2 regions of the Peribacillus sp. P4_C12 genome follow, and region 2 is predicted to be linked to the other one. Evidence: riboswitches for the same ligand, from Rfam matches in the RefSeq annotation. Region 2 holds a riboswitch; the other holds the start of a gene.
The links. A riboswitch is a leader RNA that binds a small molecule or an ion and turns the genes downstream of it on or off. The one in region 2 is predicted to bind glycine.
Positions count from the first base shown of each region.

Region 1: another riboswitch for glycine. It lies ahead of AC1DUW_RS01795 (amino acid permease); the one in region 2 lies ahead of gcvT (glycine cleavage system aminomethyltransferase GcvT).

Region 1 covers NZ_JBFUIB010000003.1:17,644-38,155, forward strand. Annotated here, with positions in the region: gene AC1DUW_RS01720 (DNA-3-methyladenine glycosylase family protein) at 1-159, shown strand, start outside; gene rlmD (23S rRNA (uracil(1939)-C(5))-methyltransferase RlmD) at 156-1,538, shown strand; gene AC1DUW_RS01730 (YehS family protein) at 1,656-2,174, shown strand; gene AC1DUW_RS01735 (transporter substrate-binding domain-containing protein) at 2,801-3,577, shown strand; gene AC1DUW_RS01740 (amino acid ABC transporter permease) at 3,635-4,279, shown strand; gene AC1DUW_RS01745 (amino acid ABC transporter ATP-binding protein) at 4,276-5,010, shown strand; gene AC1DUW_RS01750 (NEW3 domain-containing protein) at 5,295-7,802, opposite strand; gene AC1DUW_RS01755 (ROK family transcriptional regulator) at 8,076-9,302, shown strand; gene AC1DUW_RS01760 (extracellular solute-binding protein) at 9,302-10,393, shown strand; gene AC1DUW_RS01765 (ABC transporter ATP-binding protein) at 10,409-11,521, shown strand; gene AC1DUW_RS01770 (ABC transporter permease) at 11,518-13,206, shown strand; gene argH (argininosuccinate lyase) at 13,222-14,706, shown strand; gene AC1DUW_RS01780 (MepB family protein) at 14,979-15,572, shown strand; gene AC1DUW_RS01785 (sodium:solute symporter family protein) at 15,911-17,377, opposite strand; gene AC1DUW_RS01790 (DUF3311 domain-containing protein) at 17,374-17,574, opposite strand; gene AC1DUW_RS01795 (amino acid permease) at 17,763-19,103, opposite strand; glycine riboswitch at 19,283-19,361, opposite strand; gene AC1DUW_RS01800 (ketopantoate reductase family protein) at 19,918-20,512, shown strand, end outside.
Region 2 covers NZ_JBFUIB010000255.1:192-5,209, forward strand. Annotated here, with positions in the region: partial or broken gene AC1DUW_RS20400 (YqhG family protein) at 1-137, opposite strand, end outside; partial or broken gene AC1DUW_RS20405 (DEAD/DEAH box helicase) at 115-1,793, opposite strand; glycine riboswitch at 2,177-2,264, shown strand; glycine riboswitch at 2,268-2,351, shown strand; gene gcvT (glycine cleavage system aminomethyltransferase GcvT) at 2,505-3,611, shown strand; gene gcvPA (aminomethyl-transferring glycine dehydrogenase subunit GcvPA) at 3,630-4,976, shown strand; partial or broken gene AC1DUW_RS20420 (aminomethyl-transferring glycine dehydrogenase subunit GcvPB) at 4,969-5,018, shown strand, end outside.

The DNA.
Region 1 (20,512 bases), on a different contig from region 2:
GATATTGGCATTCAAAACGCCATAAAACATTTATACGGCTTACCGCAGAAGCCAACCCAAGAAGAAATGGAAACCTACAGTGCAAAATGGGCTCCATATCTAAGCTACGCTTCCCTCTATTTGTGGAGAAGCATCGAAAAACGGAGTGAAAAGAAATGACAAACATGCAAGATACAACACTAGAAGTAAATCAAACCCTTCCATTAACCATTAAACGGCTTGGCATAAACGGAGAGGGCGTCGGCTACTTTAAAAAGAAAGTCGTCTTCGTCCCAGGAGCATTACCAGGTGAAGAAATTGTAGCTTTAATAACAAAAGTGCAGCCAAACTTTTCTGAAGCAAAAATAAAAACCATCCGGAAAGAATCGCCACACCGCATTGCCGCACCATGCCCAATCTACGCAGAATGCGGTGGCTGTCAACTACAGCATTTAAGCTATAGTCAACAGCTTATTGAAAAACGCGATATCGTCATTCAAGCGATGGAACGTCATACGAAATTCCCGATTTCTTCATTAAATATACAAGAAACAATCGGCATGGAAGATCCTTGGAACTATCGCAACAAAAGTCAGTACCAGGTCGGTCAGAAAGATGGCAAATTGATTGCCGGTCTTTACGGTTTGAACTCCCATAACTTGATCGATATTCCCAACTGTCTTGTCCAACACAAAGCTACTAATAAAGTAACCCGTACGGTGAAGAAGATACTAAAGAACTTGAATATCTCGATCTATAATGAAAGAAAGAGAAAAGGTGTGATCCGAACAGTCATTACAAGAGTTGGCTTTGAAACAGGCGAAGTACAGGTGGTCTTAGTTACAGGAGCGGAAGAAATTCCACAAAAAGATCAATTACTTAAGCAAATTCGTGACCAACTGCCGGAAGTGAAATCGGTCGTTCAAAATATTAATAACCAAAACACATCACTTATTTTTGGCGAAAAGACGATCCATCTGGCTGGCGAAAAAGTCATCAACGAAACATTGGGTGATCTATCGTACGAACTATCGGCCCGCACTTTCTTCCAACTTAATCCAGTTCAAACAGTCCGCATGTATGACGAAGTGAAAAAAGCGGCAGCCCTAACCGGTACCGAAAAAGTCGTTGACGCGTATTGCGGCGTAGGAACCATCGGACTTTGGCTATCGGAAGATGCAAAAGAGGTTCGCGGAATGGACGTCATCAAAGAATCCATTGAAGACGCCAAGAAAAACGCCATAAAACACAAACGCACCAACATGCACTACGAAACAGGAAAAGCCGAAAACATCCTGCCACGCTGGACCAAAGAAGGATGGAAACCGGACGTATTAGTCGCCGACCCACCAAGAACTGGCCTGGACCAATCCTTACTGCAAACTATCCTAAAGGTCAAACCAAAAACCATTGTGTATGTATCATGTAACCCATCCACATTGGCAAAAGACCTACAAGAATTGAGCGCTTTATATAACGTAGAATCCATGCAGCCTGTGGACATGTTCCCGCAGACGAGTCATGTTGAAGTTGTGACAAAGTTGAAAAGGAAAGAATAAGCAGAAGGATCCGAGAATCTGTAAAAGGTTCTCGGATTTTCATCTGCGTTTATTTCAATCCATTTGTGAAATAATGAAGGTGCTGTAAAAAATAAGAAATATACAGGAGGTTTATGGATGCATAATCATGATATTTTAATTAGATTAAGATATGCTCTGGATATAAAAAATAAAGATATGGTAGAGATATTTAAACTTGGGGATATTGAAGTAACAAGAGAAGAAGTCATGCAGATGCTCACAAAACCAAAAGACGGTTTCTATGATGAATACGACGACGATGATATGGATGATGAAGGTATAAAATGTAACAATACGATGTTGGAATCCTTTTTAAATGGCTTGATCATTTTTAAAAGAGGGAAACAAGAACCAAAACCCGGCCAGCCAGAAAACCCGGCACCGACTGCAAAGAATAAGGAAAGCATGAATAATATTCTGCTAAAGAAATTGAAAATTGCGCTGACATTAACAAGCGAGGATATGATTGATATCCTGGATGAAGCAGGAGTCATGATAACTAAAGGAGAATTAAGCGCCATCTTAAGAAAAGTTGGTCATAGAAATTATAAAGAGTGCGGGGACAAATTCGCCAGGAATTTCTTAAAAGGGTTAGCTTATAAATATAGGGGATAAGGGAGCAGCCAAGTAGTTGAAATAAAACTACTATATGAATAAGATGCTCATACCAATGCTCAATTTTTTTGAAAGTTACTTAACCGTTAATAAGAAATAAAAGAATCCTAATTTCTCATTTATGACCCTGAGAAAATTAGGATTTTTTGCAAACTTCACCAAAATCCAATGTTCCGCCACATACGCTCTACACATGTTGAATTAGTAACAAAATTAGTTTTAAAATAAAATAGTAGACCACTAATTAAAGTTGTGCATAAAGTGTGGACAAAGGAAAGAAGGAAGAAGGAGAAATCCCAATCCCTCAAGCCTTTCTCCTATCCTTGTGCATAACTTTTTTTAGAGGGGAGAAAGAACGACCCTATATATTATTGAGAAAAATGAAGTACAGCAATGAGAGTGTTCCATTGTAAAAAGCCCATTCTATTGAAACTTTTTTTAGTATACGTTTCAATACCAGTTTCTAATTACCATCACCTAAACTAGATTAGGAAAATCATCCCTAATATTATTTAAAGAAAATAATATATATTCAAAAAATTCATACTATAATACTTTATACTTATGCTATATTATAGGGAGAATTATTTATTATCACGTATAATCTAAGAATTGGAGTGATTTGAATGAAGAAACTTGGTTTATTTAGTATGTTTTTGATTCTTACTATCATTATCTCAGCTTGTGGAAGCAATGATGAAAAAAATGCAGGTGAGAAAGAGAAAAGTCAAAAGGTATATAAAGTTGGTGTGGATACGACATATCCTCCCTTTGAATTTAAAGAGGGAAACGACTATAAAGGTATTGATATTGAATTAATCAATGCAATAGCAAAAGACCAGGATTTTAAAATCAAATTTTCTCCAATGGATTTCGGTGGTATTATTCCAGCGATGCAAGCCAATCAGCTTGATGTCGCTATTGCAGGAATGAGCATTACAGAGGAAAGAAAAAAGGTAGTAGATTTCTCAACGCCGTATTTTGATGCAGGATTAACAGTGGTTGTTAAAAAAGATAATACAAGTACTAAATCAGTCGATGACCTTAAAGGAAAGACCATAGCAGTGAAAAAAGGGACAACCGGTGCTAAATATGCACAGGATAATTCCAAGAAACTAGGAATTAAAGTTGTTCAATTTAATGATAGTCCAGCTATGTTCCAGGAAGTAGCAAACGGTAATGCCGAAGCACTTATAGAAGATTATCCTGTTATCTCCTATGCAATTGCTCAAAAAGACCTTGGGTTAAAAATCGTAGGTGATCGTTTGAATGGAGATCAGTATGGAATTGCTGTATTGAAAGGGCAAAACCAGGATTTATTGAAAAAAATAAATGACGGTCTTGCTAATCTTAAAAAAGATGGAACATACGATGAAATATTAAAAACTTATCTTGGTGAATAGATTTATGCTTATTAGGCGCGCTTAAAGCGCGCTTTCTTTTTCTAAGGGGTGAATAGAATGGATATAATTGTTGCGGCATTGCCTATTTTATTAAAAGGACTTCAGGTGACACTTTATATCTTTGTAATTGCCATTATCCTAGGTTTCTTGATTGGTTTAGTGGTGGCCTTGCTGCGACTTGCTCCTATCAAGATCTTGAACTGGATTGCAAAGGTTTATGTAGATGCGATACGAGGAACGCCGTTTATTGTGCAATTGTTTTTTATATATTTCGGTGTGAATTCACTGAATTTGATTTCTTTAAACAGTACTACAGCTGGAATAATTACCGTTGCCATCAATGCAGGGGCCTATTTTGCTGAGATAATAAGAGCGGGAATTCAATCCATCGATAAAGGGCAAACAGAAGCGGCAAGATCAATCGGATTCACTGGTACTCAAACAATGCGATATGTAGTACTGCCACAAGCCTTTAGAAGGATGCTTCCCACCATTACGAACCAATCGATCATTAGTCTAAAAGATACATCTCTATTATCCGTTATCGGTATAGCGGATTTAACACAGCAAGGGCAGATTCAGGCTTCGGCAACCTTTGAAGCGTTCAAGATTTGGCTTGTTGTTGGTGTGATTTACTTTATCATCATCTATTTGTTAACCCTTATTGCTAACTTCATAGAAAGGAGGGTACAAGTTCGATGAGCATCATTACTGTAAAAAACCTGAGAAAATCATTTGGAACTGTCGAGGTTTTAAAAGATATTAATGCAGAAATAAAAGAAAAGGAAGTAATTTGTGTAATAGGTCCTTCTGGATCTGGAAAGAGTACATTTCTGCGCTGCCTGAATCTTCTTGAGGAAGTTACGGGCGGTGAGGTGGTCATTAATGGGCATGATATTACTGACCCTAAAGCGAAAATCAATATCAACAAAGTTAGACAAGAGGTTGGAATGGTTTTTCAACATTTCAATCTATTCCCTCATAAAACCGTGTTGGAAAACATAACGTTGGGGCCTATTAAAATTCGTGCCACCGATAAAGCTGAAGCGGGAAGATTAGCGCTTGAGTTACTGGATAAGGTTGGGCTAAGGGAAAAAGCAAATAGCTATCCAGGAGAACTATCCGGAGGACAAAAACAACGGGTTGCCATCGCAAGGGCATTGGCCATGAATCCGAAGATTATGCTATTTGACGAGCCGACTTCTGCACTTGACCCTGAAATGGTCGGAGATGTTTTAGAGGTAATGAAACAACTTGCTAAAGAAGGTATGACAATGGTTGTTGTTACCCATGAAATGGGCTTTGCCCGGGAAGTTGGAGACCGTGTCATATTCATGGACGGAGGGTATATTGTAGAAGAAAATGAACCGAATGAATTATTCGGTAACCCTCAGCATGTTCGAACCAAAGCCTTCTTAAGTAAGGTGCTTTAGGCAGGTAGAGTGTGGGAATGAATGGCTAAAAGAGTGAATGCATATCACTTAAGAGGCTTATAAAACTCACCAACGTTGAAGTTAAAATAAATTAAAGTTGTGCATAACGTGTGGACAAAGGAAAGAGAGAAAAAGGAGAAATCCTAATCCCTCAAGCCTATCTCCTATCCTTGTGCATAACTTTTTTTGTTTTAGAGGTAAAGGTTAATCGTGTTCAATCAGGCTAAACATTCATACAAAAAAGTAACCTATGCATTCAACACCCGCACAGGTTACTTCTCTAGTTACTGGGCCCCGTAACTAATCAAGTTCGTCATGATTCGATATCCTCCTGGTACCTGGCTTTGAATTTGCCGGTAGAGGACAAGGTTGGTGTAGAGATAAGTTCCTTTACCGTAATTGGCCATTAGGATTCCACCATCAAATGGTTCTTCATTTGGATCAGCCATGGAAATGAAAGTTTCAAATCTTTCGTCCCATTTCATTGGGAAGTACAATCCTCTTTCTTGAACCCAATTGTTCCAATCGTCCGTTGTTATTTTGTTTGGATAGTTGAAAAGCGCTGATTCTGGTTTCAATACGTTTACTGTGGCTTTTTCATCGGTTACTCTCCAGCGAATGGATGGATTTCCGATTGTAAGTGGATATGGAGCAGTCGTCAGGGCATCCCATCCATCACCAGGTTTGTGGTATTGAACGACAAGGTGACCGCCGTTTTCTACGTATTGAAGTAAGCGCGCGTTATTTGTCTTTAGATCTTCTCGAGATAGATAAGCGCGTATACCTGTAACAATCGTGTCGTATTGGCTCAAATCACCTAATGCTAAATCATCAGCTGTTAGCTTTGTAATATTAAGACCTGTGTTGCTTAAGTAATCGGCTACTTTGTCAAATCCACTCTCAATGTAACCTACTTTTAGTGAAGCTGGCATTAAAAGCTCAAATGCAACGGTGTTGATTGCTGCTGGGTATTGGTAATAGAATGTTCCGATATGGTCATAGGAAATTTCTTGAATAGTAGAATCAAAGGTTTTTCCATTGACAGTAGCTTCTGCTTTTAGCTGATATTCACCATTTTGAATCGTCTTCGGTGGTATAAGGGTGAATTTTACTTGTTTTTCTTCTGATTTTTCATTAAATGATACGGTTGCTTTGGTAGGTGACACTTTCCAATTTTTAGGTATTTTTAAAGCGACGTTTGCTGATGTTTTTCCTTCTGTATAATTTTTTACAGTTACGGTTACTGGTATTTCTTCCTGTACATCTGCTGTGTTTACTACGATGTCTTCAGGTGAAAGGGTAAGACCCACATCAGGTAGGACAGCGATTGTTCCTTCCAATTCTTCTGTGATGGTAGTCTTGGTTTTACCGGATTCATATGAAATGTTGGTTGTAATTGCTGATTTGTCATAAGCATGGTAAAAGGAAGCATCTTTTGGAACGTTAACCTGGTAGGTGATGGTCTCTGATTTATTTGGTGCTAGATTGATTGCTTTAGATTTTGTTTTAGCTTTCCATCCTTTAGGCACGTTCAATTTGGCAGAGAATTTTTTCAATGTTTGTTTTCCGGTATTCTTCACTGTTACGGTTACGTTCGTATTTTGACCTTTTGTAAGGATCGCAGAGGCTGATTTTGCTTGAACATATAGTCCTGAAGAGACATAACTAACGTTTTGTAATTGCTCTTCTTTTAATGAGAGCTTATGAAGCAAGTCGTTCTTCAACTCAGAGTTTAGCTTTGCCTTTTTAATTTGCGAAGTAAGTGAACGTACATGAGAAAGAGCTGTTTGGGATGTTGTGAAAACACGTTGATCATTCGGATAGGCCGCAATAACTGTGTTCAAATCCCGTTGTACATTTTTAAAATAAGATTTTAACTTTGAAGCTGAAACTGGGAGTTTATCAGCCCATTCGGTAAAATTATAAGGTACTCCTGCAAAAAGGTCTGACTGGTCTTTCGTATCAACTGCACTTTGTTTCAAATCTAGATGAACCTGGCGAGGTGCTGCAGGGATATCAGAGCCCATTCCTTGGCTTTTATGCAGATAGCGGGATTGTTCTCCAAGCTGTGGATAAGTCATACCGTATATTGGGTCATAGGTACCGATTTCAATGGATGTGGTGGCTTTATCTGCGGAGGAAACAGGTAAATATAATTTTTTCACTTGCCATACCGATAGACCTTGTTTCAATTGTTGTGGAAAAACAGATGGATTAGCCGCATCCTTAAAAGCACGTTCACTTAAGATTGTCATTGTGCGATGATGTCCATGCTGGGTATCATCATTTTGGAAGGATGGCATCAATATATCAGGCTGATATGTTCGGATAAACCGGATAAGCCGTTCATATGTGAGTTCCTCGCCCCATTTTTCTAATGTTTCTTCTGGTGTTTTCGAGAAGCCAAAATCATAGATGGGATCAGAGGTTGTTTCACTGAGATGATAGGCTTTAACCCCGGTAATTTTTGCAGCTTCTATCATTTCTCTTGAACGGATAATTCCAAGAGCATTGTCCAGTTCATCCCCAATTTCATTTTGTCCGCCTTCCCCACGGTTCGCAATTAGGCTGGAGGTCTTCACACCTAACCCTCTCGATAAATAGGCGAGAAAGTCGCTGCGCTCATCATCTGGATGGGCACCGCTGTTTAAGAATGTAACGGTTGTCTCGAGTGGCTTGACCGCATTCCATAACTCAACATTAGGTTTTTCCTTTTTTGCTGCGCTACCTGCGAGCGGCAATAGTGAAAAAACTAACAAAAGTGAAAGCAAAGGTACCAAAATTTTTTTCATGCCTTCCTTTAACCCCTTTCAAATTTAATAAAAAACCTAAGCTTCTTTGAAGACTATGAAAAGTATGTTAGTAATATTACCTAACTAACTTGATGAAAAAGCTTATCTAATAAATAACATAATAGGTTATAATTGTAAATGAACCGAAATAACTATTAAAAACAGAGTATTTGAAATAATCAAAAAAAATATCTTGTGCACTTTCTTGATTTAAGTTATATTTTTACTTAATTAGTAAGATTTACTAACTAAATAATGTAAGGCCGTGATGTGATGAGTTTTAAGCGAACACCCAATCATCAAAAATACGTAAATAAAAAAAGAATCATTCAATGCATCCAAGAATGTTCATCTATTTCAAGGGCTGAAATCGCTGTTAAGCTTCAGCTTAGTAAACCGACAGTTTCTCTTGTTGTAGATGAACTTATACAGGAGAAATGGGTATTTGAGAAAGGAATAGGAGAGTCCTCTTCTCAAGGCGGGAGGCGGCCAATCCAGCTCTTTTTCAATGAACGAGCGGCATATATCATAGGAACCGATATTGGCGGAACAAAAGTGAAAATCGTTTTATGTGATTTAAGTGGCAACATCCTTGCTGATACTAGTTTTTCAACAAATATTTATCTGCAATCAGGTCTTCTTAAACAAATGGCTATTGAAACAGATCGGTTACTTGCAAAGAATCAGATCGCGAAAGATAGGATTTTAGGGATGGGAGTTGGGATTCCTGGTATTACACAAACAGCAAGTGGACTAGTAATTGAGGCACCGAGTTTAGGGTGGATTCAGTATCCATTTATAGCCGAAGCGAAACGGTATTTCGATTTCCCTATCTTTGTCGACAATGATGTGAATGCTGCTGCGCTAGGTGAACAGTGGCTAGGGAACGCACAGAATAAGCGAAATGTACTGTTTATTGCAGTTGGCACAGGGATAGGAAGCGGCATTATCTTGAATAACCAGTTATACAGAGGGGCTTCGAGTGCAGCTGGAGAGATGGGATATATGGTAACTAATAAAGAGGATATGAAGCGTGAATTTAAGCCGATTTTCCACAGATATGGCTATTTAGAAAGTGTTGCAGGAGGAAAGTCCATTGGTGCTCATTTTACTAGAGCAGTTCTTAAGGATCCTCATCATTCCTTTTTTGAACGGGCCCAGTCTTCTGAACTATCAGGTGAAGATGCTTTTTTGTTCGCAAAAAAAGGAGATTCGACAGCTATAGCTGTCATTAATGACGCCATCGAACATTTAGCCTACGGAATTGTCAATGCAGCCTGCTTGCTAAATCCAGAGGTCATTATTTTAGGAGGTGGTGTATTAAATTCATCTGAATACATTTTACCTAGAATTCGGGAGATTGTTGATCGATATCTTCCAAGTTTAGTAGAAATGAAAACTTCACAACTGGGAGAAAACGCAGGAGTTTTGGGAGCGGTTTCCCTATTTTTAAGAGAACATGATAGCATTTTGAATTTTCATAATGAGGGGGATTATTAATGAATAATAAGAAAAAGTCGTTTGTTTCAGTGCTAACCTTATCGGCAGCTTTATTGATTTCTGGATGTAGCAGTACAGATACAAAAACGAATTCGAATGCAGGCGGTGCCAAAGAAGAAAAAAGTGAATTAGAAGATAAGATTGTAGTTTATTCACCGCATGGAAAAGATATTTTATCAAAATTCGAGACTCAGTTTGAAGAAAAATATAGCATTGATGTTGAGTGGCTTGACATGGGGTCTCAGGAAATCCTTGATCGTGTTCGATCAGAGAAAACTAATCCGCAGGCAGATGTTTGGTGGGGAGCACCTTCCACGAACTTTAACCAAGCAAAGGATGATGGACTGCTAGCTGCTTACCAACCTACCTATTCTGATAGTCTTGATGAAGGGTTCCACGATCCAGAATGGTATTGGACGGGAACGAGCCAGACTCCAGAAGTCATCATGTATAACAGCAAGGAACTATCAAAAGACGAAGTACCAAAAGATTGGGATGAGCTGCTTGACCCGAAATGGAAAGATGAAATTATCATTCGCTATCCGCTAGCATCTGGAACGATGAGGACGATTTTTTCTTCGATGATTTATCGCACGTATAAGGATACAAATGATCCTCAAGAGGGCTATGATTGGTTAACGAAGCTCGACCAAAATACAAAAGAATATTCAGCCAACCCGGAAATGATGTATAACAAAGTAGCCAAAGGAGAGGGTTCACTATCTGTTTGGGCAATGCCGGACGTTGTCATGCTGAAAGAAAATAAAAACTATCCGTTTGAGTTTGTTATTCCAGAAAGCGGAACACCGGTGTTGACAGAGGGAATTGCCATTGTTGAAGGTGCCAAGCATCCAAAAGCAGCTGAAGCGTTTTATGAGTTTGTGAACTCACCAGAAGCTGCGAAAATTTTAGCTGAGGAATTTTACCGGATTCCGACAAGAAGTGATGTGACGGATTTACCTGAATGGATCACGGAAACAGATATTAAAACGATGGATATTGATTGGGATGTTTTCCAAGAAAAAGGTGACGAGTGGATGAAATATTGGGACGAAAATATTAAAAGTGGAGATAAAGAAATAAAAGAATAAGGAAGTGTCGTTGGGATGGCGTCAATAAAAATAGAGAATGTCCAAAAAGCCTTCGGAAAAACGATAGCTATCGATCATTTAAATCTGGAAATCAAAGACGGTGAGTTTTTTACCTTTTTAGGTCCAAGTGGCTGCGGTAAAACGACAACCCTTCGGATGATTGCTGGGTTTTATTATCCAACAAAGGGTGTCGTCCGATTTGGCGACAAAGATATGACGCGAGTCCCTCCGGAGAAAAGAAATACTGGCATGGTTTTTCAAAACTATGCCCTTTTTCCTCACATGACAGTTTTTGAAAATGTAGCCTTTGGATTGCGCGTGAGAAAAGTTTCTTCAAGCGATTTAAAGGGGAAAGTGCTGGATGCACTTCGCAAAGTCAGGCTGGAGAAATACTCGGATCGTCAAGTGAGCCAGTTAAGCGGAGGACAGCAGCAGCGTGTAGCCCTTGCGAGAGCACTTGTTATAGAACCGGAAATATTACTGTTGGATGAACCATTAAGTAATTTGGATGCCAAGCTTCGTGATGAAATGAGAGCAGAAATCTTAAGGCTGCAGCGTGATTATAAGATTACCACCATTTATGTCACACATGATCAGGCAGAGGCATTATCCATGAGTGATCGGATCGCCGTTTTCAATTTTGGGGTATGTCACCAGGTCGGGACTCCAGCAGAAATTTATAATCAGCCCGCTAATGATTTCGTGGCGAGTTTTATTGGTGAGATTAATCTATTGTCCGTTCAAGTGAAGAACGTTCAACAAGAGAATATAGTGGTTACCCTAGAAAACGGTGAAGAACCGGTAAAATTAATTGTACATAATCACACTAATGAAGGAGAGTTAATTCAACAGAATGAAAAGAACCTTGCAGTTTCGATTCGTCCTGAAGCAATCCGTATTCTTGATACGGTCGAAAAAGGAACAAATATCTTAAAAGGAAAAATCGAATCTGTCCAATTCTTTGGATCTGTTGTGAATGTGATGGTGGATGTTCATAACGTGTTACTGAGGGTGGACGTGTTAAACACGCATGAATTCGGATACTTTTATCAAGGGAAGGAAGTGTATGTACAACTTCCGGAGAAACAACTGCGCCTCATCCCGGTCATAAGCGGTGATGCTCCATGATTAAAAATCGTGATACAAGGTTGACGATTTGGCTTCTTATACCAGTTGTATTAGTGCTCGTTGCATATGTTCTTTATCCATCATTGAGAACCTTTTTCGAAAGTTTGCAAAAAGACGGATCGATATCTTTCGGAAATTATCAGGATTTCTTCGTGCAGGAATCGAAAACGAACTTAGAAGCTCTATGGAACTCTGTTTATATATCAATTTTAAGTGTATTGGCTAGTGCCTTGATTGGTATTCCGCTTGCGATTATTTTTAACCGTTACGATTTTCCAGGCAGAAGCTTCTTTTCAACTGCAGCGATTTTGCCGATTGTTCTTCCATCATTGGTAGGGGTTATGGCCTTTATGTTTTTATATGGAGAATCAGGATTAATTCCAAATGCTATTAAGGATTTGTTTGGTCTTGATAAAGTTCCTTTTAAAATTGGCGGGGTTTCGGGAATCCTGATCGTGCATGCCTATACGATGTATGTATATTTTTATATGACCGTATCCGCTGCGATCAATAAAATTGATCCGTCTCTAGAAGAAGCTGCTTTTAACTTAGGAGCGAATAAATTCAAGGTATTTTGGAAGGTGACATTTCCATTATTAACACCTGCCATCGTTGCCGCTTCTTTACTTGTATTCATGATTTCAATGGCTTCATTCAGTGCCCCGTTTTTATTAGCTGGTGGGTACCGAGTGTTGAGCTTGCAAATATATTTTTCGAAAATTAATGGTGATATGGAAATTGCTGCTACTCAATCTGTAATACTTTCCATTGTTTCGATTTCATTTCTATTATTTATGCGTTGGTATCAGAATAGGAAAGATTACCGCATGGCTTCGAAAGGAATCGGGGCACACAGGAGTGAAGTGAAAAATCCGCTTATGAAGTGGGTGATGGTGGTAACTGGTATCATCGGCGTACTTATTCTGCTTTTACCGCACTTTACGATTCTATTGCTTTCACTTGTGCCGGATGGAACCTGGACGTTTCAAACGTATCCAACAGTATTTAATGTGGAAAATTACCGGCTTTTGTTTGAAGACCCTAATATTTTTAAACCGTTACGAAATAGTTTACTAATGGCTGTTATTGCCACACTAGCAAATTTGGTATTTGGGGTCATAGCGTCCTATGTTCTTGTCAAACGGAAATTCATTGGGAAAAGCTTTATTGATATTCTAGTCATGATTCCATGGGCCTTGCCAGCAACGGTTATTGGGATGAACTTGATATTCGCATTTAATGAACCTAGCGTTTTTTCTTTCGGTCAAATATTAGTAGGAACATTTTGGATTTTGCCCCTGGCCTATTTCGTTAGACATATTCCACTTGTTGTCCGCTCAACTAACGCCGTTCTAGAGCAGCTTGATGACTCGATTGAGGAAGCAGCCAGAAACTTGGGGGCAAAGTGGTTTTATACCTTCAGAAAGGTCATTTTACCGATTATTATGCCTGGCGTTTTATCAGGGACATTATTAGCCTTTATCGAGTCTGTAGGAGAATTCCCAACCTCAGTCCTATTGTATACGATTTCTAACAGACCTATATCTATTGAAATTATGAATCAGCTTCGAATGTTCAATATGGGGCAGGCAGCTGCTTATGGGATGATTCAAATCACGCTGATTGTTATTGTTCTCTTTATTTCGAACAAGTTTTTTGGAATCAAAGCAGAAAAAGCCTTATAAATCGGGGGTAAAAAGATGAGTAAGCTGGATGAATTTATCAAAAATGAAGGTAGTGTTTTTCCAGGGAAAACATATGTAGAAGAGCTTCTAATGCCCGTTTTTAATGATCAAAGAGATTACTTATTTCATGTGATGTTCGATATTCATCGAGCCCATGTGATCATGCTTTCAGAACAAAAGATTATTAAAGAAGAAGAAGCAAAAATTATGCTGGATGGGATTCGGAAAGTGGCTCAAACAGATCTAACCCTCCTGACCTATCAACCTCAATTCGAAGACTTATTTTTCATGATGGAGGCAAAGATTGGCGAAGAAATCGGTCATGAGCTTGCAGGAAAGATTCATATCGGTCGCAGTCGTAATGATATGGGAGTTGCAATGTATCGGCTTGTTTTGAGAGGCCATCTTCTTCAATTAATTGGCTATGCAGACCAATTGAGTGAGTCATTCTTGGTGCAAGCTGAAAAGCATATAGAAACCTATATTACGGGTTACACGCATACTCAGCCAGCTCAGCCGACTACATTAGGCCACTACTTTCTAGCCATTTATGATGTTCTTCAAAGAGATATTGGAAGGTTATGGGCAGCCTATGAAACGGTGAACCTATCTCCTCTGGGAGCGGCCGCATTAACCACAACTGGTTTTCCAATCAGCCGGAATCGTACCGCTGAATTGCTTGGCTTTGAGGCGGTTGTTGAAAATTCCTATGACTCGATTGGCGGGGCCGATTATTTATTAGAAACTGCAACTGCAATTATGACGTGCATGGTCAATACTGGAAGATGGATTCAAGATTTTTTGCAGCATGTGACAAGAGAGTTTGGTACATTTTATGTGGCAGATCCTTATGTTCAAGTAAGCAGTATCATGCCGCAAAAAAGAAATCCAGTATCAATTGAACATTCCCGATCGATTGCCAGCAGTGCGTATGGTGATGCGCTTGCTGCAGTGAATATGATCCACAATACTCCATTTGGTGATATCGTCGATACGGAAGATGATTTACAGCCGCATTTATATCGAGCATTTTCGAATGCAGGCCGTGTCATGAAACTAATGTATGCAGTCATATCAACCTTGAAAGTAAATGAAGAACATACAAAAAAAATGGCCGCAAAATCTAGTATCACGGTTACTGAATTAGCAGATACTCTATCAAGAGATTACGCGATATCATTTAGGAAAGCTCATTCCATAGCTAGTCATATTGCAAAACGGTCGATAAGTGAAGGGAAAGAGTTATATGACTGGGACACACAAGACATTAACAAGATTATTAATGAATTCGTTTCAGTGAATATAGCAGAAGACGAATGGAAAAAAATCATCTCTCCCGAATATTTTGTGGAGATTAGAAGCATTCAAGGTGGACCTAGTCCGAAAGAAGTTTCGAGGATGATTGTGAATAGAAAACAAAAACTAGAACAACAGGTGCAGGAATATAAGGAAATTGTTAAAGCTTTGAATGATAGAAGGAAAGCTTTAGTGGAATATTGAGGTTGCAGTTTTGGAAAATCCCGTAAGCAGAACTAGTGTCAAAGTCAGCATAATGATTAAAGACCCGGGAGGAAGTTGCCTGGGTTTTTTAGGTTCATTCCATTTTATTTAAATGTCATCTAACTATTTACAGGGCTAGGGCTCTGATAATTGAATGTGTAGAACGAGTGTTCTAAAATAAAAGAAAAGAACGAGAGTGAGGTGTATCGAATGGCTTTGTAAGAGAATATAGTAAAATGACTAGAAAGCTTTAAAATGGAGGATTAGAACAGATGGATGAGAAAAATCGAGACTTATTAGAAGCTGATCTCAGCGGTCAAAATTCCTGGGCTTCCTCTGAAACAATTCATAGTGACCTTCTTGCAACTAAGGAACTTGTCTTTAGTCCATGCAGGTTTGAGTTCTCTCAACCACTAATAGAAGCACAAAACGCTGAATATGGAGCCTATATATTCAAGTTGAATACTCTTACGGTTAGATTTCGTGTGGCAAAAATCATGCCTACAAAGGTAGGACAATTTGTGACTTTATGGGAGAGAATTGGGGATGGAGTGATTCAACCATATGACGTATCAGAGCCAGTTGATTTGTTTGTTATTAGTACTCGCAAAGGTAATCACTTTGGTCAGTTTGTATTTCCAAAAGCTGTTTTATGTGATCAGAATATAGTATCTAATAAAGGTAAAGGTGGTAAAAGAGCAATACGCGTTTACCCACCTTGGGACAAGCCTACTAGCCGTCAGGCACAAAAAACTCAGATATGGCAGCTAAAATATTTCATAGAGATACCTATAAATACACCAATAGACTGTGTTCGTGTTCAAATGCTTTACAGTCCAATTCACGCAAGTCAATTAGAAAAATAATTATGATCTCTATGAATTTGGGAATATGTACAATTGAGTCGTAATAATTTGATGAATTTTCAACATTATCGTTTAACATAGTAAAGAATAAAAGAATCTGCTGATTGCCAAGGCTCTTGCTGTCTTTCATTACACATGTATTAAGAGAAAAATAGACGGTTTAAGGGAGAAAAACGCCGAAAAAAGAAGTGTGTATCCTTTATGGGGTATGAGATACATAACAATCGAAAGGCTCAGTCTTTTGACTGAGCCTTTCGATTGTATAATTGACGGTGCACTTTTAATCCCCAAAAAACCACCGTCAAAGAAGTACTTCATATATCTTTAACAGATTTAGATTATTTTGCGGAATCTAACTGAACCGAGAGCTTTCTGAAAGCGAGACTTACAGTAATCATAACAAAGAAATTGACCGCCAAGGCAATGATTCCAACATTCAAATCCTTCGCTGCCTGTGGTAAGGATGGAAACATGGTACCTATGGTTGAATGACTAAGTGTAATGTAGGTTACGATGGCCAATCCGCAGATGATCCCGGCGATCGCTCCATATTTGTTGATGGTATTAGTCTTTTTCAGGCTAAAGAGAAGAGACGGAAATAACTGTGTGATAAGACTGTATCCCATGAGAATTAATGCTGACATCGTTTCGCCGCCGTTTAAGGTAAAGTAGACTGCTATTAATGCAATAACAGGAACGAGGAACTTTGCTAATCTTACAACGTTCCGATCGGATACTGTAGGTGCAAATTCCTTATAGACGTTTTTCGCGAGCAGTGTAGCCACACTCATTAAAAGCATGGATCCTGGTACTAATGCGGTCAGCATTCCAGCTCCGCCGATTATGCCTATAAACCATGGATCAAAGGTCTCAATAGAAAGGCGCAGCAATGAGAGGTCTGCATCTGCCCCAACGAGTCCAGGCACTTTCAATATAGCAGTAAATCCTACAAAAAAGACAAATAACAACATGAGCGTATATAAGGGACTGATTATAGCATTTTTACGAAATACTTTCCCGCTGCGCGCCGAATAGACAGCGCTGAAAACTTGGGGCCACATGTAAAAACCAAATACAAGCAATATTACCGTGGAGATAAACCATGAAACACTAAGCCCCTGTTCAGGAAGCTTTAGAAAACCAGGCTTGGCTGCATTTACGGCCTCAAACATTGGTTGAAAACCACCAAAGTAATGAATAGGAAGATATATTCCTAAGAATCCTATAATCACGATCATCATGATATCTTTAATGACTGCTGTCCAAACTGAGCCGTGTATTCCAGAAATCATAACATAAATGGTAAGGCTGATTGCTCCCATCCAGACTGCGGTAGACATTGAAATTGCTCCATAAGATGCTTCTGAAACAATAATCCCTAATCCTTTAAGTTGCACGACAATCACTGGAATCATAGATACCACACCGACAAGTGCTGCCAGAATTCCTAAACTTGGGCTCTTATACTTGCTTACAAAGAAATCAGATTGAGACATTAGACTATTTTCTTTGGCATATTTCCATATTTCCGGAAGAAGCCAATATGACAATACATAAGACAAAGTAATGTAAATAAGGACGTATAAAGCGGGTGCACCCTTACCATAAGCCCAGCCGCTGCCACCAAGAAAGGAAAACGTCGTATAAATTTCTCCAGCCATCAATAGAAAGACGAATATAGCACCAAAACCACGGCCTCCAACTGTCCATTGTTCCAAATTCATGTCTTTTCCTTTTGAAGATCGAATACCTAAAAAGATTGATAAAAGTAAAAATCCTAAAATAATTAAGAGGGAAATATTCATTCCTGGTCACCTTCCCGATTTCTGGGGTCCAACTTATACATGATGCCCAAAATAACGGATGTAAGGACCACCCACATAGCCATCCAAAACATATTAAAAGGCATCCCTAATACGTAAGGTTCTATTCTGTTTACAAACGGAAGAAATCCTAATATGCCTATAAAAGGAACTAGAGTAAGTATATATATAATCTTCATTAATCCAACCCCTCCATTCTAAGTGAAAAGTCATTTATATCGACTTACAGTACCTTACACTATTTTAATATAAAATTTACTGTGGCTGCATTATATATTTTAGTAGCACTTCTCTGTGTTAGCAAAATAAATTGAAAAAAAGGAAGGGAGTGTCCCTTCCTTTTAATTCCTGCGACCATGAAAAATAGCTACTTCTTTTTCTGATAGTTATAGAGTACGAGTAGAAGAATGAACCAGATTGGCGTCATTAACAGTGAAAGTCGTGTAGCTTCAGCGAATAGCATAACGATTAGGATGAACAGAAATAATCCTAAAATAACGTAATTGATAAAGGGTGTAAAAGGAGCTTTGAATGTAGATTGCGCTCTCAAGTCCGGACGTTTTTTCGTATATTTGATATGTGAAATCAGGATGATGCTCCAAACCCAAATAAAACAGATGGCACTGATTGTAGTTACTATTGTAAAGGCCTGTTCAGGTATCATTTTGCTTAGCAATGCCCCTAGGGAGACGACGATTGCCGATGTAACCAAGGCATTACTTGGAACAGCATGTTTATTTAATTTTGCTAATTTTGCAGGAGCATCGTTATTATTGCTTAATGTATAAAGCATACGGCTTGTTGAAAATAAACCGCTGTTGCCGGCAGATGCAGCGGATGTCAGGACAACAAAATTGATAATCCCTGCAGCGATTGGAATGCCGATTAGTGTAAAGACTTCTACGAATGGACTGCTTGATGCATCCAGCTGTGTCCAAGGATTGACGCATAGAATGACGAGTATGGCACCTACATAGAAAAGTAAAATTCGGACCGGGATTTTATTGATGGCTGATGGTATATTTTTTTTCGGGTTAGCTGTTTCTGCTGCAGAAACACCAATTAATTCGACCCCTACAAAGGAGAAGACAACCAATTGTAAAGATAGCAGGAAGCCGGATACGCCGTTCGGAAACATGCCTCCGTGGCTCCAAAGGTTGGTAAGTGAAACGGTGCCAGTATTGGTTTTGAAGCCAATGACTAACAGGATGATGCCTACAATAATTAAGGCAACAATCGTGATGACTTTAATGAGCGCGAACCAGAATTCAAGTTCTCCAAACAATTTAACCGTCAATAGATTCAACCCTAACAGAATGACCAGGCAAGCAAGAGCTGGTATCCATTGAGGGATATTGAACCAATATTGCATATAGACACCAACCGCGATGATATCGGCCATGGCTGTCATGATCCAACAGAACCAATAGGTCCATCCGGTCACAAATCCAGCCCACGGCCCGATATATTCGGTAGCGAATTCGGTGAATGACGTATAACCGGCGTTGGATAAAAGTAATTCCCCTAAAGCCCTCATAACAAAAAATAAGGCAATCCCTATAATAAGATAGGAAAAGATAATGGAGGGGCCTGCCAATTGGATGGCTTTACCGGATCCAAGAAATAAACCGGTACCAATTGTTCCTCCTATTGCAATTAATTGTACATGGCGATTTTTTAAATCTCTTTTCAATTCCTGTTTAGCCAATTTGAGCATCTCCCGTTGTTTATGATCTTAGTCGTGTGGAGCGTGATTCTACATTCCGTGTAGCTCGTTGTTTTCACCTCGCTTATGCCATTGAATGGCAATATCTTGGATTTTGGACAATAAAAAAAGAGATTGGATACTACCAATCTCGTCAGGTTTAAGAATAACAATTCATCATTCGTTACTCTTCTGTCCTTTTGCCTGAGATTGTGAATCCTTCGGCGCTGTACTATGTACAGTCTCTCCAGAAGCTGCTCCTGCTATAGTGTGATCCATAGCATTCAACGCTTGCTAGTATGCGGTTGTAATAAATGTCCGTTTGTAGAAGAAATGAATCTTCCTTCGGTCATTTGTCATTATACTTAAATAACGTCAATATAATATTGGAATTCTATCATTGTTTATTCTATAGGTCAATATGGAAATTGGAAAGTTAGCGGGTAATGTAGTTGATGTATATCAACATTCTATAAAAGTAGTGATTTGAAAAGCCATAGTTACTGGAGCGATGGATAACGGGGCCCGCTTTAAAATCAATACAAAAAACAACAACAAATTTTGTGGTTATCGTTCCGCAGAAGAGTAGACTTCGTTAAAGACTTAATTTGCTTTTTAGTGAAATACATGAACCAAAAGGAAGCTGTAAGGAAGTTACAAACCCCTCGTGTCATTATTGATATTTCACAATATTGTAGCTTTTCTAGGTGGTTTTTTTCTAAACAATTCATACCATAGAACTGGCATTTTAATCGCGACTGTTTTCCGAATAGTGTGATAATATTTAGGTAAAAAGGTGAAAGGGATTAGAGATGCTATGGCGATAAAGACAGTATCAATTGTTGGATTAGGAGCACTGGGCATTTTATATGGACATCATTTATCAAAGGAAATGCCGAAGAAGAATGTGAGGATTATTGCGGATACAGCTAGAATAAAGAGATATGTCCAGGATGGGGTTTATTGCAATGGTGAGCGTTGTGACTTTCATTATGTAACGCCTGAAGAAATATGCGAGCCTGCAGATTTGATGATTTTTACTGTTAAATTTAGTGGATTGGAAGATGCTATCGAAGCGGTGAAGAATCAAATTGGAAAACAGACGATTATTATTTCTGCTTTGAATGGAATCACAAGTGAAGCGATTATTGGTGAGGCGTATGGAAAGGATAAAGTCTTATATTGTGTTGCGCAAGGTATGGATGCTGTTAAAGAAGAAAATAAGTTGACATACGACCATATGGGCATGCTCTGCTTTGGTGAGCGGGAACCTGGTTTGGTTTCAGAAAAGGTTCAGCTGGTGGCAGATTTTTTTGAAAAAGTGAATGTCCCATATGAGATAGATACGGATATGTATAAGCGGCAATGGGGGAAATTTATGCTGAATGTTGGTGTTAATCAAACTGTTGCTG
Region 2 (5,018 bases):
AAGGGACGGTTCATTAACTCTTTATCCATTTCAATCGTCAGTTGAACAGTGATATGGGATGGGGCATTCTCTAGTACTTCACAATCATTAGCTTCAAAGAAAGTTATTAAAAAATCATGAATTTCCTGTTGCTGCATGAATCTCACCTTCCTTCATAGTTTGAGCGAATTGAATCATCGATGAAAAATTATCCATCTTGATTTTCATTTCACCCTCAGTTCGGGACTCGCCGACCACGTCAATTAAATATTCTTCGATGTTAGTAATATCCAGCTTCGTTAAAATATCATCCAATTCACCAATTACTTTTTCAAACAAATGGATTTTTTCATATAATAATTTCAAAATATGTTCTTCAACTGTATTTTTCGTTGCAAAGTTATATATCATGACATCTTCTTCCTGGCCAAGTCGGTGAATCCGTCCAATTCTTTGTTCAAGTCTCATTGGATTCCATGGCAGGTCAAAATTAATCAAGTGGTGGCAAAATTGAAGGTTTATTCCTTCCCCACCGGCTTCGGTAGCAATTAAAACTTGAATCTGCTTTTGGAATAATTCTCTCATCCAGTCTTTTTTTCCACGCTTAAAGCCGCCGCGGAAGGGAACTGAGGAAATTCCATTCTGTTGTAAATACCACTGTAAATATAGCTGAGTGGCTCTGTATTCGGTAAAGATAATCACTTTGTCATCAATTTTCTTGATGAGCTCTAAAGCTTTTTCAGCCTTGGAGTTTTGTTCTGTTTCATTTACCTTCTCAAACAGCTCATCTAGCTTTGCTAAAAAGTCATGGGAAGGCTGTTCATATTTGGCTTTCATGTTTTTCAATGTATAAAAAACGGCTTCTCTGCTGCTGCATGCTTCTCTTTGGAGCGTGAGTGCTGAAAAAGAACTTCCCTTCGATCCATCTGAAATAGGCTTAAATTTGGAAACAGCGTCGTACAAGGCTTGTTCAGTTGGAGAAAATTCAATGATGATTGTTTCCACCTGCCTTTTTGTCCATTCAATTCCAGTATCAGCCCGTCGGTTCCGAATCATTACAGTGTTGACGAGTTCCTTTAGGTGCTCATCCTCAATAACATTTCGGCCTTTGCCTTTATATTTCTCAGAAAAGAGTGTTGCATTTCCCAAGTGTCCCGGTTTCAATAACGAAACAAGATGGAAAATTTCTTCGACTTTATTTTGAATTGGCGTAGCTGTCAGCAATAAACAAAATTTCTTTTTCAGATTTTGGACAAATTCATAGTTCTTCGTTTTATTATTTTTAAGTTTATGAGCTTCATCAATAATGATAAAGTCATATTGCTGATTAAAAATGATATCTCGATGGGGAGCGCGTTTCGCTGTATCAATGGATGATATAACAACATCGCATGATTCCCACACATAGCTTTTTCTTTGAACAACAGCCGGAATATGAAACTTGGTATTCAATTCAAAAGCCCATTGACTTACAAGTGAAGCGGGGACAAGAATTAATACTTTTTTAACAAGACCTCGGATCATATATTCCTTTAGAATCAAGCCAGCTTCGATTGTTTTCCCGAGACCTACTTCATCAGCTAAAATGGCTTTTCCATTCATCTTTTCAACTACCTGCTTTGCCGCTTCCAATTGGTGGGGAAGTGGGGTGAGCTGTGGAAGATGCTTGGGTGCCTGTAAACCTTCAAAATCAGGAATAATGAGGTTTTCTTCCATTTGAACAGCCAATTTATAAAGCCCCATGGACCGTCATTTTCCATCTTTTGTAGAAACTCGTCATTCCAATCAGAACTGAAGGATATATTAATTTTCATTGAAACTACTCCTTCTAAAATCATAATTTTCTTATTTAAGGTTGAAACCCGAACATTTTATATGTGAAGTAAGAAAAATATTTCTCAGTAAAAAATATTGCAGAGAAAAGTTTCTTAAGGTAGGATGTAAGTATATTTAGAAAATTCCAATTTCCCAAACGCTTAAGAGAAGCGTACATTTTTATGAATGTAGTTCATGTTTTTCATAGTATGGGCAACCGCCTCTTACTTTATCCCAGATTAACAGACTAGAGATCATTCATTAAGTTCTGAAGTTTTAAGGAGAGTTGGTAGAAAAAGCATATTGTAAATGCACAGAGGTTTTACTAACTATCAGTAGGATTAATTACTTTCCTAATTGGTGGAGACACATTTATATGCGGGTGAAGATAAGGGGAGAGACTACGAATGTAGCGCCGAAGGAGCAAACTTAGCAGTGAATCTCTCAGGCAAAAGAACTCTTATTGGACGCAACTCTGGAGAGCGCCGCTCGTTGCAGAACGGCCACCAAAGGGGAAAGCCTATTATATAGGTAAACTTTCAGGTTTCAGGACAGAGAAAAAGCTCTTTAGGGCTTTCTCTGTCCTTTTTTGTGCCCTTTTTTCCACATTATGAATCAGGATGAGAAGTATAAGATGATCTGACAGAATGGAAAGAAGCTTTTAGAAAAGTGAGCAAAGTAAATCTAAAAAATCTAAGGGGGGTCATTTTTTGACCAATTTAAAAAGAACGCCACTATTTGAGGTTTATCGTGAATACGGAGGAAAAACGATCGATTTTGGCGGCTGGGAACTTCCTGTCCAATTTTCGGGTATCAAGGACGAACATGAAGCAGTTCGTACAAAAGCTGGCTTATTTGATGTTTCCCATATGGGTGAGGTTGATGTGAAGGGCCCAGGGAGTCTTTCCTTTTTACAAAAAATGATGACCAATGATGTATCAAAGCTAAAACAGGGCGGAGCAATTTATACGGCTATGTGTTATGAAAACGGCGGTACTGTTGACGATCTTATCATTTATAAAAAGGCAGAAGACGACTATCTGCTCGTGGTCAATGCCGCCAATACAGAAAAAGATTTTAACTGGCTACAAGCTAATTGTTCAGAGGATGTCCAACTTTCGGATGTATCAAGCGATTATACACAGTTGGCACTGCAGGGACCTTTGGCAGAGAAAATATTACAAAAAATATCTAATGATACACTTTTGAGTGAAATTGGCTTTTTTAAATTCAAGGAAAATGTCCTGATAAATGGGCTTTCCACGATGGTTTCACGTACAGGATATACGGGTGAAGATGGTTTTGAAATATATAGCCACAGTGAAAATGGCCCGGCCCTTTGGAGAGCTATTCTAGATGCAGGAAAAGAAGAAGGGATACTGCCGATAGGTTTAGGGGCACGTGACACACTCCGCTTTGAAGCTAAACTTCCGCTTTATGGACAGGAGCTTTCACCAGATATTACCCCAATTGAAGCCGGGATTGGTTTTGCGGTTAAAGTGGATAAGGAAGCCGACTTTTTCGGGAAAGCCGTTCTTACTGAACAAAAGGAAAAAGGGGCACAACGTAAGCTTGTCGGAATTGAAATGATTGACCGCGGCATTCCTCGTCATGGCTATAAGGTATACAGTGGGGATAAAGTCATTGGTGAAGTTACGACTGGCACTCAATCACCAACATTGAAGAAAAATGTAGGATTGGTACTTATCGATAAAGATTATTCGGTGATGGATTCTGAAGTCGAAGTGGAAATTCGTTCAAAACGATTGAAAGCTGTTATTATACAAACACCTTTTTATAAAAAACCACGTAAATAGAGAGGAATGGTCATTAAGATGAAACATCGTTACTTACCCATGACAGAGCAGGATAAACAACAAATGCTGGAGGTAATAGGGGTCCCTTCTGTTGAGAACCTTTTCAACGATATTCCTGAAAGTGTCCGCTTTCAAGGCGAATATGACATTAAACCAGCTAAATCAGAGCCAGCCTTAATGAAAGAATTATCAAAACTTGCTTCCAAGAATGCTGATCTTAAAAACTATGCCTCCTTTCTTGGTGCGGGCGTGTATGACCATTATTCACCGGTCATCGTCGATCATGTTCTTTCCCGCTCGGAGTTTTATACAGCCTACACCCCTTATCAGCCAGAAATTTCACAGGGGGAGCTTCAGGCCATTTTTGAATATCAAACGATGATTTGTGAAATGACAGGAATGGATGTAGCCAATTCCTCCATGTATGACGGAGGGACGGCATTAGCGGAAGCAGCGATGCTTGCATCCGGTCATACACGACGTAAGAAAATTCTAATTTCAGCGGCAGTACATCCTGAATCAAGGGAAGTCGTTAAGACGTATGCGAAAGGTCAGCGAGTGGAAGTCATTGAAATTCCATTTAAAGATGGTGTGACAGATCTAGCTGCCTTAAAGGAATTGGCGAAAGACGATATTGCGGGAGTCATTGTGCAATATCCAAACTTCTTTGGACGTATTGAACCGTTGAAAGAAATGGAAGAAATCATTCATGGTGTGAAATCCATGTTTATCGTTTCAAGTAACCCGCTTGCACTAGGTGCATTGACCCCTCCAGGTGCCCTTGGTGCGGATATCGTAACAGGCGATGCTCAGCCATTCGGTATTCCAGCAGCTTTTGGCGGACCGCATTGCGGATACTTTGCGGTCACGAACAAACTTGTTCGAAAAGTGCCAGGTCGTCTCGTCGGGCAAACAGTGGATGAAAATGGTAAACGGGGATTTGTGCTGACGCTTCAAGCTCGTGAGCAACACATTCGTCGTGACAAGGCCACATCCAATATTTGTTCCAATCAGGCGTTAAATGCTTTGGCAGCTTCTGTTGCGATGACCGCACTTGGGAAAAAGGGTGTCAAAGAAATGGCAGTGAATAATATTCAAAAAGCCTATTATGCGAAAAAAGCTATAAAGGAAAAAGGAATAGAAGTGGTGTTTGAGGGACCATCGTTTAATGAATTTGTCATTAAACTGCCGGCATCTTACCAAGAAATTAATCAAAGTCTTTTTGAAAAAGAAATTATCGGCGGCTTCGACTTAGGGACTGTTTATCCACAGCTAAAAGACCATATGCTTGTGGCTGTAACAGAACTTAGAACAAAAGAAGAAATTGATGCACTTGCGCAGGAATTGGGGGATCAACATGAATAATCAAGATCAATCACTCATTTTTGAAATCAGTACGTCCGGTCG